DNA from 2 places in the Enterobacter sp. LM3 genome. Region 1 is predicted to be linked to the other one. Evidence: predicted binding sites of a transcription regulator. Region 1 holds the regulator's gene; the other holds the start of a gene.
The links. Region 1 encodes PurR, which represses purine synthesis genes. Its sites were predicted from a motif close to CANGCAAACGTTTGCNTG; they were not measured.
Positions count from the first base shown of each region.

Region 2: raiA (ribosome-associated translation inhibitor RaiA) is a predicted target of PurR. The motif match lies at 4,395-4,412, and genes of this name have one in related genera.

Region 1 is NZ_JBJURN010000006.1:98,772-106,061, forward strand. Features, by position in the region: gene cfa (cyclopropane fatty acyl phospholipid synthase) at 1-85, opposite strand, end outside; gene punC (purine nucleoside transporter PunC) at 385-1,584, opposite strand; gene punR (DNA-binding transcriptional activator PunR) at 1,700-2,611, shown strand; gene purR (HTH-type transcriptional repressor PurR) at 2,629-3,654, opposite strand; gene ACJ9N4_RS09380 (YnhF family membrane protein) at 3,953-4,042, shown strand; gene ACJ9N4_RS09385 (MFS transporter) at 4,207-5,373, shown strand; gene sodB (superoxide dismutase [Fe]) at 5,411-5,992, opposite strand; gene ACJ9N4_RS09395 (C40 family peptidase) at 6,115-6,891, opposite strand; gene grxD (monothiol glutaredoxin 4) at 7,230-7,290, shown strand, end outside.
Region 2 is NZ_JBJURN010000003.1:1,498-8,787, forward strand. Features, by position in the region: gene clpB (ATP-dependent chaperone ClpB) at 1-1,533, opposite strand, end outside; gene yfiH (purine nucleoside phosphorylase YfiH) at 1,663-2,394, opposite strand; gene rluD (23S rRNA pseudouridine(1911/1915/1917) synthase RluD) at 2,391-3,371, opposite strand; gene bamD (outer membrane protein assembly factor BamD) at 3,503-4,240, shown strand; gene raiA (ribosome-associated translation inhibitor RaiA) at 4,510-4,851, shown strand; Phe leader region at 4,955-5,080, shown strand; gene pheL (pheA operon leader peptide PheL) at 4,956-5,003, shown strand; gene pheA (bifunctional chorismate mutase/prephenate dehydratase) at 5,109-6,269, shown strand; gene ACJ9N4_RS04130 (SMP-30/gluconolactonase/LRE family protein) at 6,266-7,138, opposite strand; gene tyrA (bifunctional chorismate mutase/prephenate dehydrogenase) at 7,199-7,290, opposite strand, start outside.

The DNA of each region.
Region 1 (7,290 bases):
TGCCTGCACGGCCTAACAGCTCACTGACGATCCGGGACCAGTTATCGTCCGGAATGTTGACTTCTTCTATACACGATGAACTCATAGCTTCTCCATCACCTTGCTGTGATCAGAACCTTCAAACAGCGTAGACGCTTTTTATGGTTTGTGAGAAATCTCACGGTAATTAACCGCGAGGCTAGTATCCGACGTAGAACAGAGGAAGGGAGATAACCCTTGCCGAAATGCCTTCCCTGGTAAAACGGGAGCACTCCGGCTCCCGTTAACACTTAATATTTATCGTATTTAATCGAACCAAATTTAGTATAGGCCTCAAAATTTGGTGATTCAATAAAAAATTCTTAGCAACCTAATCACTGAAATGCAACATAATTTCGGGTGCGATTATGCATGTGTGGTTTCCGCCTGAGTGCTGTCATTCTGCTCACGTTGTGCTGATGACTGCATACGATAGCCAATGGCGGCCAGCGCAACGGTAACCAGCATCACGCTGGTGGTGGTCAACAGCGGCGTGGCAATCAGTGCAGAAACCACCAGGCTTGCCAGGAAGCACAAACCCAGTTGCAGGGTGTTTTGCAGCGCAGCTGCACGCCCTGTCGCCTGTGGGAACGGACGTAACGCCTGCGCCACGACGATAGGGTAAATAGCACCGTTAGCGACCGCCATTACACAGAATGGAATCAAAATTTCGGCCAGACCAACGTGTGGGATAAAGCCAACAGACCAGGTACCTATCACGCTTAATGCATACAGACCCAGTAACCAGGGCAGCATTTGCTGACCCTCCCATTTTTGCAGCGCGGCGCGACAACCGTAGCCACCGACCAGGAAGGCGATAGTTTGCGGAACATAGCTCAGACCGATGGCGGCCGGGCTATACCCCATATCGTGCAGAATAAACGGTGAACCGGTCAGCCAGGCGAAGAAGCTCGCGGAACAGGCGGCGTAAATCAGTACGTTTCCACGGTAGGCTTTGGTGCGCAGTAACGAAATAAACGTAATGGGTTTTGCCCCGGTATGCGTCTCTTTTTTATGTGCAGGTTTGAGGGCGAATGCCGGCAGCATCAACACCAGAGTAATGGCAAACAGCGTGGCGAAGATCGCCTGCCAGTCGAAATGCGCCAGGATCCAGCTGCCCAGCAGCGGGGCGAGTGCCGGTGAGAGGCCCACCAGCGGCATAATGGTGGCGAAAATGCGGTTGGTGCGTGACGCCGGGTAATAGTCAGTCACCAGCGCCTGCCAGGTCACGGCAGCGGCGCAGACGCCGACAGCCTGAACAAAGCGCAACACCAGCAGCCAGGCCGCATCGCGTACCCATAACATGCCCAGACAGCCCACGGCAAAAATAGCCAGACCCAGTAACAACACAGGTTTACGGCCGAAGCGGTCGGAGAGCGGCCCCCAGAGCAGCTGTGCGAAGGCAAAACCGGCGAGGAACAGACTCAGGCTGGCGCTGATGGCTGCAGCTGGCGTTTGTAAATCTTCCTGCATCGCGGCGAAAGCGGGCAGGTACATATCGGTGGCTAAAAAGCCCAGCACGCTTAAGCCGCCGAGCCAGACTAAAAATCCTTTCCTGGGTTGCATGGTTTTATTCTCTTTAAGGAGGCAGGGGTATGTTGGCGCAGAGTGTAGGGAGTGCAAACCGGCTTGTGAAACGCTAATATTTGGCGGGTGCATTCAAATTTTTTGCAGGCAGAAAATGTGGTCAGATTATTCTCTTGAAGTCGTGGATGCTGTCGCACGCAACGGCAGCTTTAGTGGTGCAGCGCAGGAGCTGCACCGTGTCCCGTCGGCGATCAGCTATACGGTGCGTCAGCTGGAGGAGTGGCTGGCAGTACCGCTGTTTGAGCGGCGTCATCGCGATGTGGAATTAACGCCCGCAGGAGCGTGGTTTTTGAAAGAAGGGCGTTCTGTTATCAAAAAAATGCAGATCACCCGTGAACAGTGTCAGCAGATAGCCAACGGCTGGCGAGGGCATCTTTCCATTGCCGTGGATAACATCGTCAAACCCGAACGTACCCGGCAGATGGTTGTTGATTTTTATCGCCATTTCTCGGATGTCGAGCTGCGCGTGTCGCAGGAGGTGTTCAACGGTGTCTGGGATGCGCTGGCGGACGGCAGGGTAGAGATGGCGATTGGCGCGACCCAGGCAATCCCCGTTGGGGGGCGCTATGCGTTTCGCGATATGGGGATGCTGAGCTGGAAATGTGTGGTGGCCAGCGATCACCCGCTGGCAGCAATGGAGGGGCCGCTGAGTGACGATACACTACGCAACTGGCCGTCGCTGGTGCTGGAAGATACCTCGCGTTCGCTACCCAAGCGTATTACCTGGCTGCTGGATAACCAGCGACGGGTGGTTGCGCCGGACTGGGCATCTTCTGCGACCTGTCTCAGCGCCGGGCTGTGCGTGGGGATGGTGCCTGTCCATTTTGCCCGTCCGAGGATCGACACCGGCGAATGGGTTGCGCTGACGCTGGAGAATCCGTTCCCGGATGCGGCCTGCTGTCTGACCTGGCAACAAAACGATGTATCGCCCGCGATGGCCTGGCTACTGGATTATCTGGGAGACAGTGAAACGCTGAACCGGGAGTGGCTACGGGAGCCAGCTTAGCTGGCTCCGTATGGCGATTAACGACGGTAGTCGCGGAATGGACCATCCGCAACGGAACGACGTTCGATGAGACGCGGGTGAACTTCAATGGACTGTGACTCTTCGCGCTTGCTGACGATCCTGTCCATCAGCATATTGAAGGCCGTTTCACCCAGTGAGTCTTTCGGCTGGTGAATGGTGGTCAGCGCCGGGGTGAAGAAGCGCGAGTTACGCACGTTGTCATACCCGATCACAGAAATATCCTGCGGCACGCGCAGACCCAGCTCATCCGCCGCACAGAGTGCGCCCATCGCCATGATGTCCCCGCCACAGAAGACGGCGGTGGGGCGGTGCTGTTGGGAGACAATCTGCTGCATGGCGCGATAACCGGATTCCGGCTCAAAGTCGCCCTGCACAATCCAGTTTTCCGGTACGGTGATCAGCGCTTCTTCCATCGCTTTCATAAAGCCCGCCAGACGACCGGCACCGGTATTGCGCTCAAGCGGACCCGGGATCACGCCAATCTCGCGGTGGCCGCGCTCGACCAGATAACGACCTGCCATATAACCACCTTCAAAGGCGTTATCGATGACGGAATCGGTGAAATCGGCGCGCGCTTCACCCCAGTCCATGACCACCATCGGAATATGGCGGTACTCTTCCAGCATGGAAAGAACAGACTCCGGGTATTCGGAACACATCACCAGAAGGCCATCCACGCGCTTTTGTGCCATCATCGACAGGTAGGCACGCTGTTTTTCAATGCTGTTCCATGCGTTGCCCAGAATCAGGGTGTAGCCTTTCTGGAAACAGTTTTTCTCTACCGCTTCAATGATCTCGGCAAAATAGGCCGCTTCACTGCTGGTGGCCAGCAAACCAATGGATTTGGTGTGATTAACCTTGAGGCTGCGAGCCACCGCACTTGGTGAGTAGTGCAGTTCTTTGATGGCTGCCCAAACGGCATTACGCGTCTCTTCCGCAACAAAGCGGGTTTTGTTAATTACATGTGATACGGTTGTAGTGGAAACGTTTGCGCGTTTTGCTACGTCTTTAATTGTTGCCATTAAATGTCACTCCAGACCATATCCTAAGCTCCTGAAAAACTGGAAGGTAAACGTTTGCCTTCTCTCACCCTTATCTCGCAACTTTTGAATTGCGGCACGCCAGGAAAACGACACGGGACGTCAGGAGGGGGTCAATGGCCGGTACGCTAATAAATTTAGCGTGGAATTTTGTCCTATCTTGATGAAAAGGGGAAGAGCAAAAGTGGTTATCAGTTTAAATCCAGGAAGATTTTTGATGTAAACTGTGTAAAAATGAGCAAGCTCACTTTCCGTGTGGGGATTAAAAGGAGAAAAATTGATGAGTTCCGATCTGAAGTTTTCACTGGTGACCACCGTTATTGTGCTGGCTTTGATTGTGGCTGGCGGTCTGACTGCTGCATTGCACTGATTTACGCGGAGGGAGAGTGTACTCGCCCTCCGGATCTCCCGATTGTTACTCCTCTGGCAAAAATCTTTTGCCAATTTGTTAACTTCTCATTTTTTGTGATTGATGTCATGCTTTTGACTTCTTTGTTCTGTGTCGCGTGATGACACGGCATCCGGAGTTGACTCATGAAAATCAATTTTCCTCTGCTGGCCCTGGCGATTGGCGCTTTCGGGATTGGCACCACTGAATTCTCCCCAATGGGGTTACTGCCTGTTATCGCCCGGGGCGTGGACGTCTCTATCCCTGCGGCCGGTATGTTAATCAGTGCTTATGCCATTGGTGTGATGGTGGGGGCTCCGCTGATGACGCTGCTGCTTTCGCATCGCGCCCGGCGCAATGCGCTGATTTTCCTGATGGCTATCTTTACGCTGGGCAATGTGCTCTCCGCCATTTCACCGGATTACACCACGCTGATGCTGTCACGGATCCTGACCAGTCTTAACCACGGCGCATTCTTTGGGCTGGGGTCTGTTGTGGCGGCAAGTGTGGTACCAAAACACAAGCAAGCCAGCGCGGTGGCAACCATGTTTATGGGGCTGACGATCGCCAATATTGGTGGCGTGCCTGCTGCCACCTGGCTGGGAGAAGTGATTGGCTGGCGTATGTCTTTCCTCGCCACCGCTGCGTTGGGGGTGGTCGCGATGGTGGCGCTGTTCTTCTCCCTGCCAAAAGGCAGTGTCGGTGAACGCCCTGAAGTACGCAAAGAGCTGGCGGTGCTGATGCGCCCTCAGGTACTTTCCGCGCTGCTGACCACTGTGCTGGGGGCCGGGGCGATGTTCACCCTCTACACCTATATTTCCCCGGTGCTACATGATATCACCCACGCAGCGCCGGTCTTTATTACCGCGATGCTGGTGTTGATCGGCGTGGGCTTTTCCATCGGCAACTATCTCGGCGGGAAACTGGCCGATCGTTCGGTGAATGGAACGCTGAAAGGCTTTTTAACTCTGCTGATAGTCATCATGGTGGCGATCCCGTGGTTGGCGCGTAACGAGCTGGGGGCAGCTATTGCGATGGTGGTATGGGGTGCGGCAACGTTTGCCGTGGTTCCTCCGCTGCAGATGCGCGTGATGCGTGTCGCCCATGAAGCACCGGGTCTTTCGTCTTCCGTCAATATCGGGGCATTCAACCTGGGTAATGCGCTGGGAGCGGCGGCCGGTGGGGCCGTGATTTCAGGTGGGCTGGGTTACAGCTTTGTGCCGGTGATGGGGGCAATCATTGCCGCACTGGGCCTGCTGTTAGTGATGATGTCAGGTCGTAAACAACCTGAAACGGCCTGCGTCGCAGAATAAACAAAAACGCAGAAGGGCGAACCCTTCTGCGTATCTCTTATGCAGCGAAGTTCTTCGCCACAAAGTCCCAGTTAGCCAGTGCCCAGAAGTGCTCCAGATAGTTAGGACGCGCGTTGCGGTAGTCGATGTAGTAAGCGTGTTCCCACACATCCACGGTCATCAGCGGCGTTGCGCTGGTGGTCAGTGGCGTGCCTGCGTTAGAGGTAGAAACGATAGCCAGTTTGCCATCAGCTTCTTTTACCAGCCAGGTCCAGCCAGAACCGAAGTTTTTGATTGCTGCATCAGTAAACTTCGCTTTGAAATCCGCGAAGCTGCCGAATGCGGCGTTAATGGCGGCAGCCAGTTCACCAACAGGTTCTCCACCGGCGTTCGGAGCCAGGCAGTGCCAGTAGAAGGTGTGGTTCCACACCTGAGCCGCGTTGTTGAATACGCCACCTTCTGAACTGCGTACGATCTCTTCCAGCGTTTTGCCTTCGAAATCGGTGCCTTTGATCAGATTGTTCAGATTGGTGACATACGTCTGATGATGTTTGCCGTAATGGTATTCCAGGGTCTCCACAGAAATGTGTGGGGCCAGGGCGTCTTTTGCATACGGTAGTGCAGGTAATTCGAACGACATTGCTTCTCTCCTTATTGTTTTTTATGTTGCGTATAGCCATACGCACAACGAGGATAGAGTAGCAAATTGAAAGGGCATTCAAAAGAGGAACTTACCCTGCCACGGTAGCGGCAGGGCAGGGATCAGCGGATAGTATTCGGTGTCATGACGCGGCGCGCACCCACATAGTGGCGCACCCAGTAGTCTTCGCTCAGAGAGGTGATTTGAATATCCTGGCCGCTGCGCGGTGACTGGATGAATTTCCCGTTGCCAACGTAGACGCCGACGTGATCGGCCATTCCGCGACCCTGGGTGCGGAAGAAGACCAGATCGCCGCTTTCCAGTTCACCACGGTCAACCGGAGAGGCATCGCGCAGGTGGTACATTTCATTGGCGGTACGTGGAATGCGGAACTTCACCAGATCTTTATAGGCGTAATAGACCAGGCCGCTACAGTCAAAACCGGTACGTGGTGAGGTTCCCCCCCAGCGGTACGGTTTGCCGATTTGCCCCATCAGTTTATTCATCGCCGTTTTTTGTGCTTTCTGCACGCGAACCTTATGCACTTCCGCTAATTTTTTAGGGACTTTCGTGCATTTCGTTTTATGACCTTTACGCACGGTACACTTTTCAGTCATGAGGTTAGCGGCAGTTTGCGAGGCTTTACTCTTTGTGGTGTGGGCGGTGCGGGAAGGTTTTGTTTTTGTCTTGCTGGAGGCGGTTTGTTTGGTCTGAGTGGTGGTTTTCTTCTTTTCGTTCTTACTGGTGGTTTTTTTATTACGTTCTGTGCTCTTCGCCAGATGCGTTTTTTGCACAGCAGAATGCCGCGCCTGCTGAGAGGCGTTCGCCACTGGCGTGAAAGTGAGTGTTGTAAACAGTAAAGCACAGAGCGTGATCGAGATTTTATTTATCCGCGCCACTGGGCAGTCCCCTGGTAAAGGCAGGCCATCTATAATACCTGCGTGTGATTTACAAAGCCCGACGATTCTAATCTATAAAAACCCGAGAAGTTAATAGCATTTTTCAATCTAAAATTATGTTTCGTTAGCAAGTGCAAAAAAATTCATCGATTTGCCGCACTATTGTTCACTCCCTAAGCAAAACCCTGCGGGGAACAGGGATAAGCACCATTTAGAATGCAACTTTTAGCGACAATCGTTAAAATAATAAGACGTGACAAAAATGTTATTTTCCGATGTCTGTCTGAACCGCTACAATGTCAGACGAATGCCGTAACAGAAGTTAAAGGAAGCAAGACATGAGCACCACTATTGAAAAAATCCAGCGCCAGATCGCTGAAAACCCGATTCTCCTGTACA
Region 2 (7,290 bases), on a different contig from region 1:
TTTTTCCAGCTCAGGAATTTTGCCGTACTGAAGCTCAGACATCCGCGCCAGATCGCCGACGCGACGCGCCTGTTCAATAGCTATTTTTGCCTGCTCCAGCTCCGCTTTGATCGTCTGAGTGCCAGAGAGTGACGCTTTCTCCGCTTTCCACTCTTCTTCTAACTCAGAATACTGACGCTCTTTATCGTCCAGCTCTTCATTGAGCATATCCAGGCGTTTCTTACTGGCTTCATCAGACTCTTTCTTCAGCGCCTGCTGTTCCAGCTTGAGCTGAATGATGCGACGGTCGAGCCTGTCCAGTTCTTCCGGTTTAGAGTCAATCTGCATACGAATGCTTGATGCAGCTTCATCAATCAGGTCGATGGCTTTATCCGGCAACTGACGATCGGCAATATAGCGGTGTGAAAGCGTGGCTGCCGCGACAATCGCCGGGTCGGTGATCTGCACATGATGGTGCAGCTCATAACGTTCTTTCAGACCACGCAGAATTGCGATGGTATCTTCAACACTTGGCTCTGCGACAAACACTTTCTGGAAACGACGTTCCAGCGCGGCATCTTTTTCAATGTACTGACGGTACTCATCCAGCGTCGTCGCCCCCACGCAGTGAAGCTCACCACGCGCCAGAGCAGGTTTCAGCATATTCCCGGCATCCATTGCGCCGTCCGCTTTACCCGCACCAACCATCGTATGCAGTTCGTCGATAAACAGAATGACGTTGCCTTCCTGTTTCGCCAGATCGTTAAGTACACCTTTCAGACGCTCTTCAAACTCACCGCGGTATTTCGCCCCGGCCACCAGCGCGCCCATATCCAGCGCCAGTACGCGACGGCCTTTCAGCCCTTCCGGCACTTCACCGTTCACAATACGCTGCGCCAGCCCTTCAACAATGGCCGTTTTACCGACGCCAGGCTCACCAATCAGCACAGGGTTGTTTTTGGTACGGCGCTGCAGTACCTGGATAGTACGGCGAATTTCTTCATCACGGCCGATCACCGGGTCAAGTTTGCCCTGCTCAGCACGTTCAGTCAGATCGACCGTAAATTTTTTCAAAGCCTGACGTTGGTCTTCGGCTCCCTGATCGTTCACGCTTTCACCTCCGCGCATTTTCTCAATCGCCTGAGTCACATTGGCAGTGGTTGCGCCGGCAGTTTTCAGCAGGTCGGTCAAGGTACCGCGTGATTCGAGCGCCGCCAGAACAAACAGCTCTGACGAAATAAAGTTGTCTCCACCTTTTTGCGCCAGCTTGTCGCAAAGGTTCAGCACGCGCACCAGATCCTGAGACGGCTGTACGTCGCCACCGGTGCCTTCCACCTGCGGTAAACGGCTCAGCGCTTGATCGATGGCTGTGCGCAACTGGCCAGCATTAATGCCAGCAGTGGTTAATAACGGACGAACCGATCCCCCTTCCTGATTCAGCAAGGCGCTCATTAAATGAAGAGGTTCGATAAACTGATTGTCGTGCCCAAGTGCGAGGGACTGGGCATCGGCGAGAGCAAGCTGGAATTTATTAGTAAGACGATCCAGACGCATAACTCCTCCCATAACTGGTCAAATTTGCTACTGGAGATTAAATGAGGTCATCCCTCAATTATTCAAGGTTAATGACCTGAATTATGTGAAAAGAAAACGGCACGTGCCGGATCGTCTTGATTCTTTAGGTTATATCAGCCAAATAAAACTTGCCATACGACCCGTCGTCTTGTCACGACGATAAGAGAAAAAATCACCCGTTTCGGTGAGAGTACAGCGATCGCCGCCGAAGATTTGCGTCACCCCGACATTATTCAGACGCTGGCGAGCAAGTTGGTAAATGTCGGCCAGATACTTTTCACCTGTTGCCATGAAAGCATTCACCGCCTGCGGATCTTTCGCCATAAAGGCTTCACGTACCTCTGGCCCTACCTCAAACGCCTTAGGGCCAATAGCCGGGCCAAGCCAGGCAATGATATTGGCCGGGTCATCGTTGAAACAGCCGACAGTCTCTTCCAGCACACCGTCGCACAGTCCACGCCAGCCCGCATGTGCGGCAGCGACCTCTGTCCCTGCCTGGTTGCAGAACAGTACCGGCAGACAATCGGCAGTCATCACGGCACAAACCGTTCCCGGAATATTGCTGTAAGAGGCATCGGCACGTTTAGACGCGTAAGGTTCACCTGTAAGCATGAGCACATCTTTACCGTGCACCTGTTCAAGCCAGACCGGTTTCGACGGTAAGTTCCCCGCAGCAAACATGCGCTTGCGGTTCTCTTCAACATGTTCAAGGTTGTCACCACAATGCGCGCCGAGGTTCAAAGACTCCCACGCGCCCTGACTCACCCCGCCGATACGGGTCGAACTGCAGGCAGCCACGCCTTCAGGTAGTGGCCACTCCGGGACAATCAGTTTGGTCATAACCAGTCCACTTGATCCTTATGCTCTTCAAAGTCAGCGCGCATCGCGTCAATCAACTCCACCATATCTTGTGGGATTGGCGCGTGCCATTCCATCTGAATACCGGTGACAGGATGGTAAAGACGCAGCATGGTTGCATGCAGCGCCTGACGATCGAATTTGCGCAATACGCTGATGAACTCATCCGATGCGCCTTTTGGCGGGCGTGGACGGCCACCATACACCTGATCCCCCACCAGCGGATGGGTGATGTGTGCCATATGGACACGGATCTGGTGAGTACGCCCGGTTTCCAGACGCAGACGCAGGCGCGTATGGATGCGGAAGTGCTCCATGATGCGATAGTGCGTTACCGCCGGTTTACCCATTGGGTGTACGGACATATGAGTACGTTTGGTTGGGTGACGGCTGATCGGCTCTTCTACCGTCCCGCCTGAAGTCATATGACCAATCGCTACCGCTTCATATTCACGCGTGATTTCACGCAGCTGCAGTGATTCAACAAGGCGAGTCTGAGCAGGAATCGTCTTCGCCACCACCATCAAACCGGTCGTGTCTTTATCCAGACGGTGGACGATACCGGCGCGCGGCACGTCAGCAATCGGCGGATAATAATGGAGGAGTGCGTTAAGCACCGTACCATCAGGGTTACCTGCGCCCGGGTGAACAACCAGATCGCGCGGCTTGTTGATGACCAGGATGTCATCATCTTCATAAACGATATCCAGCGGGATATCCTGTGGCTCGAAGCGGACGTCCTCTTCGATTTCAGCATTGATGGCGACAACTTCCCCACCTAACACTTTCTCTTTTGGTTTGTCCCAGATCTTGCCGTTAATCAGCACGCGCTGGTCAAGGATCCATTCTTTTATGCGTGAACGCGAATAATCAGGGAACAATTCGGCCAAAGCCTGATCTAAGCGTTGACCGAGCTGATTTTCGGAGACTGTTGCGGTGAGTTCTACTCGTTGTGCCATAAACTGCTTCTTTGTTTAACGTTGGGTTTTACGGCTTTGCCGTTTAATATAGTGTGCTATTGTAGCTGGTCTTAATCGGGAGCAGGAACAGAGATTCTCCCGGACAAACATTTGAGGAAAGTCAAAACGTCATGACGCGCATGAAATATCTGGTGGCAGCGGCCACGTTGAGCCTGGCTTTGGTGGGCTGCTCCGGTTCAAATGAACAGGTCCCTGACAATCCGCCGAATGAAATCTATGCGACTGCACAACAAAAACTGCAGGACGGTAACTGGAAACAGGCGATAACGCAACTGGAAGCGCTGGATAATCGCTATCCATTTGGTCCATATTCGCAGCAGGTACAGTTAGATCTCATCTACGCCTACTATAAAAATGCCGATCTGCCGTTGGCTCAGGCCACTATCGATCGCTTCGTGCGTCTGAACCCGACTCATCCTAACATCGATTACGTGATGTACATGCGCGGTCTGACTAACATGGCGCTGGATGACAGTGCTCTGCAGGGCTTCTTCGGTGTGGATCGTTCCGACCGTGACCCGCAGCACGCGCGTGATGCATTCAACGACTTCTCCAAACTGGTGCGCGGCTATCCGAACAGCCAGTACGTGACCGACGCGTCCAAACGTCTGGTATTCCTGAAAGATCGCCTGGCGAAATACGAATACTCCGTTGCTGAATACTACACTCGCCGTGGCGCATGGGTTGCTGTCGTTAACCGTGTCGAAGGTATGCTGCGCGATTACCCGGATACACAAGCAACACGCGATGGCCTGAAGCTGATGGAAAATGCTTACCGTCAGATGCAGATGACCGCGCAGGCTGACAAAGTGGCGAAGATCATCGCCGCGAACAGCAGCAACACCTGATATTGACTTCAACGCAAAACGGCAGCCCCAGGGCTGCCGTTTTTTTATTCGATTTCGCCATAAGCTGAAGCGGTTTAGCTTCAACACATCTTATCAACTATGACTGCAATTTTTGCCTTCGACAAGGTAAATATCACCTCTTCCTGCCTTGCCTCACAAAAAAGATTCCCTGACAAAAACCGACAAAATAACGTGATCTAAATCACACATTTTGACATTAGGACAGGTATGCTGGAATCACCAAGACGGAAAGACAAGAGGTAAAATTTATGACAATGAACATTACCAGTAAACAAATGGAAATTACTCCGGCAATTCGCCAGCACGTCGCAGACCGTCTCGCTAAACTGGATAAATGGCAAACTCATTTGATTAACCCGCATATCATTCTGTCCAAGGAGCCACAGGGTTTCATCGCTGACGCAACTATCAATACTCCAAACGGCCATCTGGTCGCCAGCGCAAAACATGAAGATATGTACACAGCTATTAACGATTTGATCAACAAGCTGGAACGGCAGCTCAATAAAGTGCAACACAAAGGCGAAGCCCGTCGCGCCGCAACATCGGTGAAAGACGCCAGCCTCGCGGAAGAAGTTGAAGAAGAGTAATCCTTTAAATTGAGTATACCGCCAACGCGCCTTCGGGCGCGTTTTTTATTGACAGGGTGAAAACAGTACAGGTACTTTAACGGTATCAACCACAGGATGAACTCATGAAACATACGCCGTTTTTCTTCGCATTCTTTTTTACCTTCCCCTGAACGGGAGGCGTTTCGTCGTGTGATAAAGAATGCGAAGACGAACAACAAGGCCTCCCAAACCGGGGGGCCTTTTTTATTAATAACGATAAACAGACAGGCAACACTATGACACCGGAAAACCCGTTACTGGATCTGCGAGTAAAAATCAGCGCACTGGATGAGAAATTACTGGCGCTGCTGGCAGAACGCCGCGCTCTTGCCATCGAAGTGGGCAAAGCCAAACTGGACTCTCATCGCCCAGTGCGTGATATCGACCGTGAGCGAGATTTGCTGGAACGTCTGGTTCAGCTTGGCAAAGTGCATCATCTGGATGCCCATTACATTACCCGTCTGTTCCAGCTCATTATCGAAGATTCCGTTTTGACCCAGCAAGCGTTGCTGCAGCAACATCTGAACAAGACCAACCCGCACTCTGCACGCATTGCATTCCTCGGCCCAAAAGGTTCTTACTCTCACCTGGCTGCACGCCAGTATGCAGCCCGCCATTTTGAAGAGTTTATTGAGAGCGGCTGTGCAAAATTTGCCGATATCTTCAATCAGGTTGAAACTGGCCAGGCCGATTACGCCGTCGTACCCATTGAAAACACCAGCTCCGGTGCCATCAACGATGTATACGATCTGCTGCAACATACCAGCCTGTCACTGGTTGGTGAGTTAACTATCCCTATCGATCACTGTGTGCTGGTCTCCGGCTCAACCGACCTGAGCAACATCAAAACGGTCTATAGCCATCCGCAGCCTTTCCAGCAGTGCAGCCAGTTCCTGAACCGTTATCCAGACTGGAAAATTGAGTACACCGAAAGTACATCAGCGGCGATGGAAAAAGTGGCGCAGACAAACTCTCCAACGGTAGCGGCACTGGGCAGCGAAGCAGGTGGCGCGCTGTACGGCTTACAGGTACTGGAGCGTAATCTGGCAAACCAGACGCAAAACATCACCCGTTTCATCGTGCTGGCACGCAAAGCAATCAATGTCTCTGACCAGGTTCCGGCAAAAACCACTCTCTTGATGGCTACCGGCCAACAGGCGGGTGCGCTGGTTGAGGCTCTTCTGGTACTACGCAATCACAATCTGATCATGACCCGGCTGGAATCCCGCCCGATTTACGGCAATCCGTGGGAAGAGATGTTCTACCTCGATATCCAGGCCAATCTGGAATCTGCATCCATGCAGAAAGCCCTGCGCGAACTGGGCGAGATCACCCGTTCAATGAAAGTACTGGGCTGTTATCCGAGCGAAAATGTCGTCCCGGTTGACCCGGCTTAACGTTCGATAAAACGACTTTTCTTCATCCCTGCTACGCTGACGGGCAGGGTGAAGATAGCGCCAGAGAGCGGGTATTGCGCCACCTCATTCTCATCCATATTTTCCCGCGTAGTCGTAATAAACAACGTTTTCATGTCATCCCCCCCAAAGCAGACCATCGTCGGGCAACGCACCGGCAGCCGATATTCTTCCAGCTGTTCCCCCTGCGGAGAAAACCGCGCTATGCGCCAGCCGTCAAACAGCGCACTCCAGTAGCAGCCTTCCACATCCATTGCCGCGCCGTCGGGTATCCCTTCGCCCTCTTTGAACCGATGAAATACCTTACGTTGACCAGGCTCCCCATTTTCATCGAGTGGTGTACGGTAAATGACACCGTTCGGCGTATCGGAGGTGAACATCCACTGTTTATCGGGGCTAAACGCTAACCCGTTATGTCCGTGGATATCACACTGGATCACTTTCGGCGTCAGGTCGTTGTCGATACGCATCAGCATTGCACCGTTGTAGTCCCCTGGCCCCCAGAAGGTACCCGCATAGAAACGGCCAATATGGTCGGTTCCCCCATCGTTAAAACGCGCGAGCTGCGGGTTAGACGGGTTATCGCACACCTTGCGCCGGAGCAGGCCGTGATTATCGGTGAGCCAGATGGCGTTACGCATCGCAACGATAAAACCACCGCGTTCACGCAGGGCAAAACACCCCACCTCTTCATGGAAGGAAAGCACAGTATGTTCTGCCGTAGGCAGATGGTAACGGTGGATCTCCCCTTCCAGAATATCTGCCCAGTAGAGCGCACTCTCTTCTGCGCTCCATGTCGGGCACTCCGGCAGATGCCCGGTGTAATTCAACAGCTGTTGTGGTTCAGCCATGACAGTTCCCCAAAATGAAAAAAGCCAGCAATACTGGCTTTTAGTATATACATCATCACATTACTGGCGACTGTCATTTGCCTGACGTAACAGCGTGCGGCTCTCACTCTGGAAACGTTTTGCGTAATCACCAAACCAGTGTTCAACTTTAC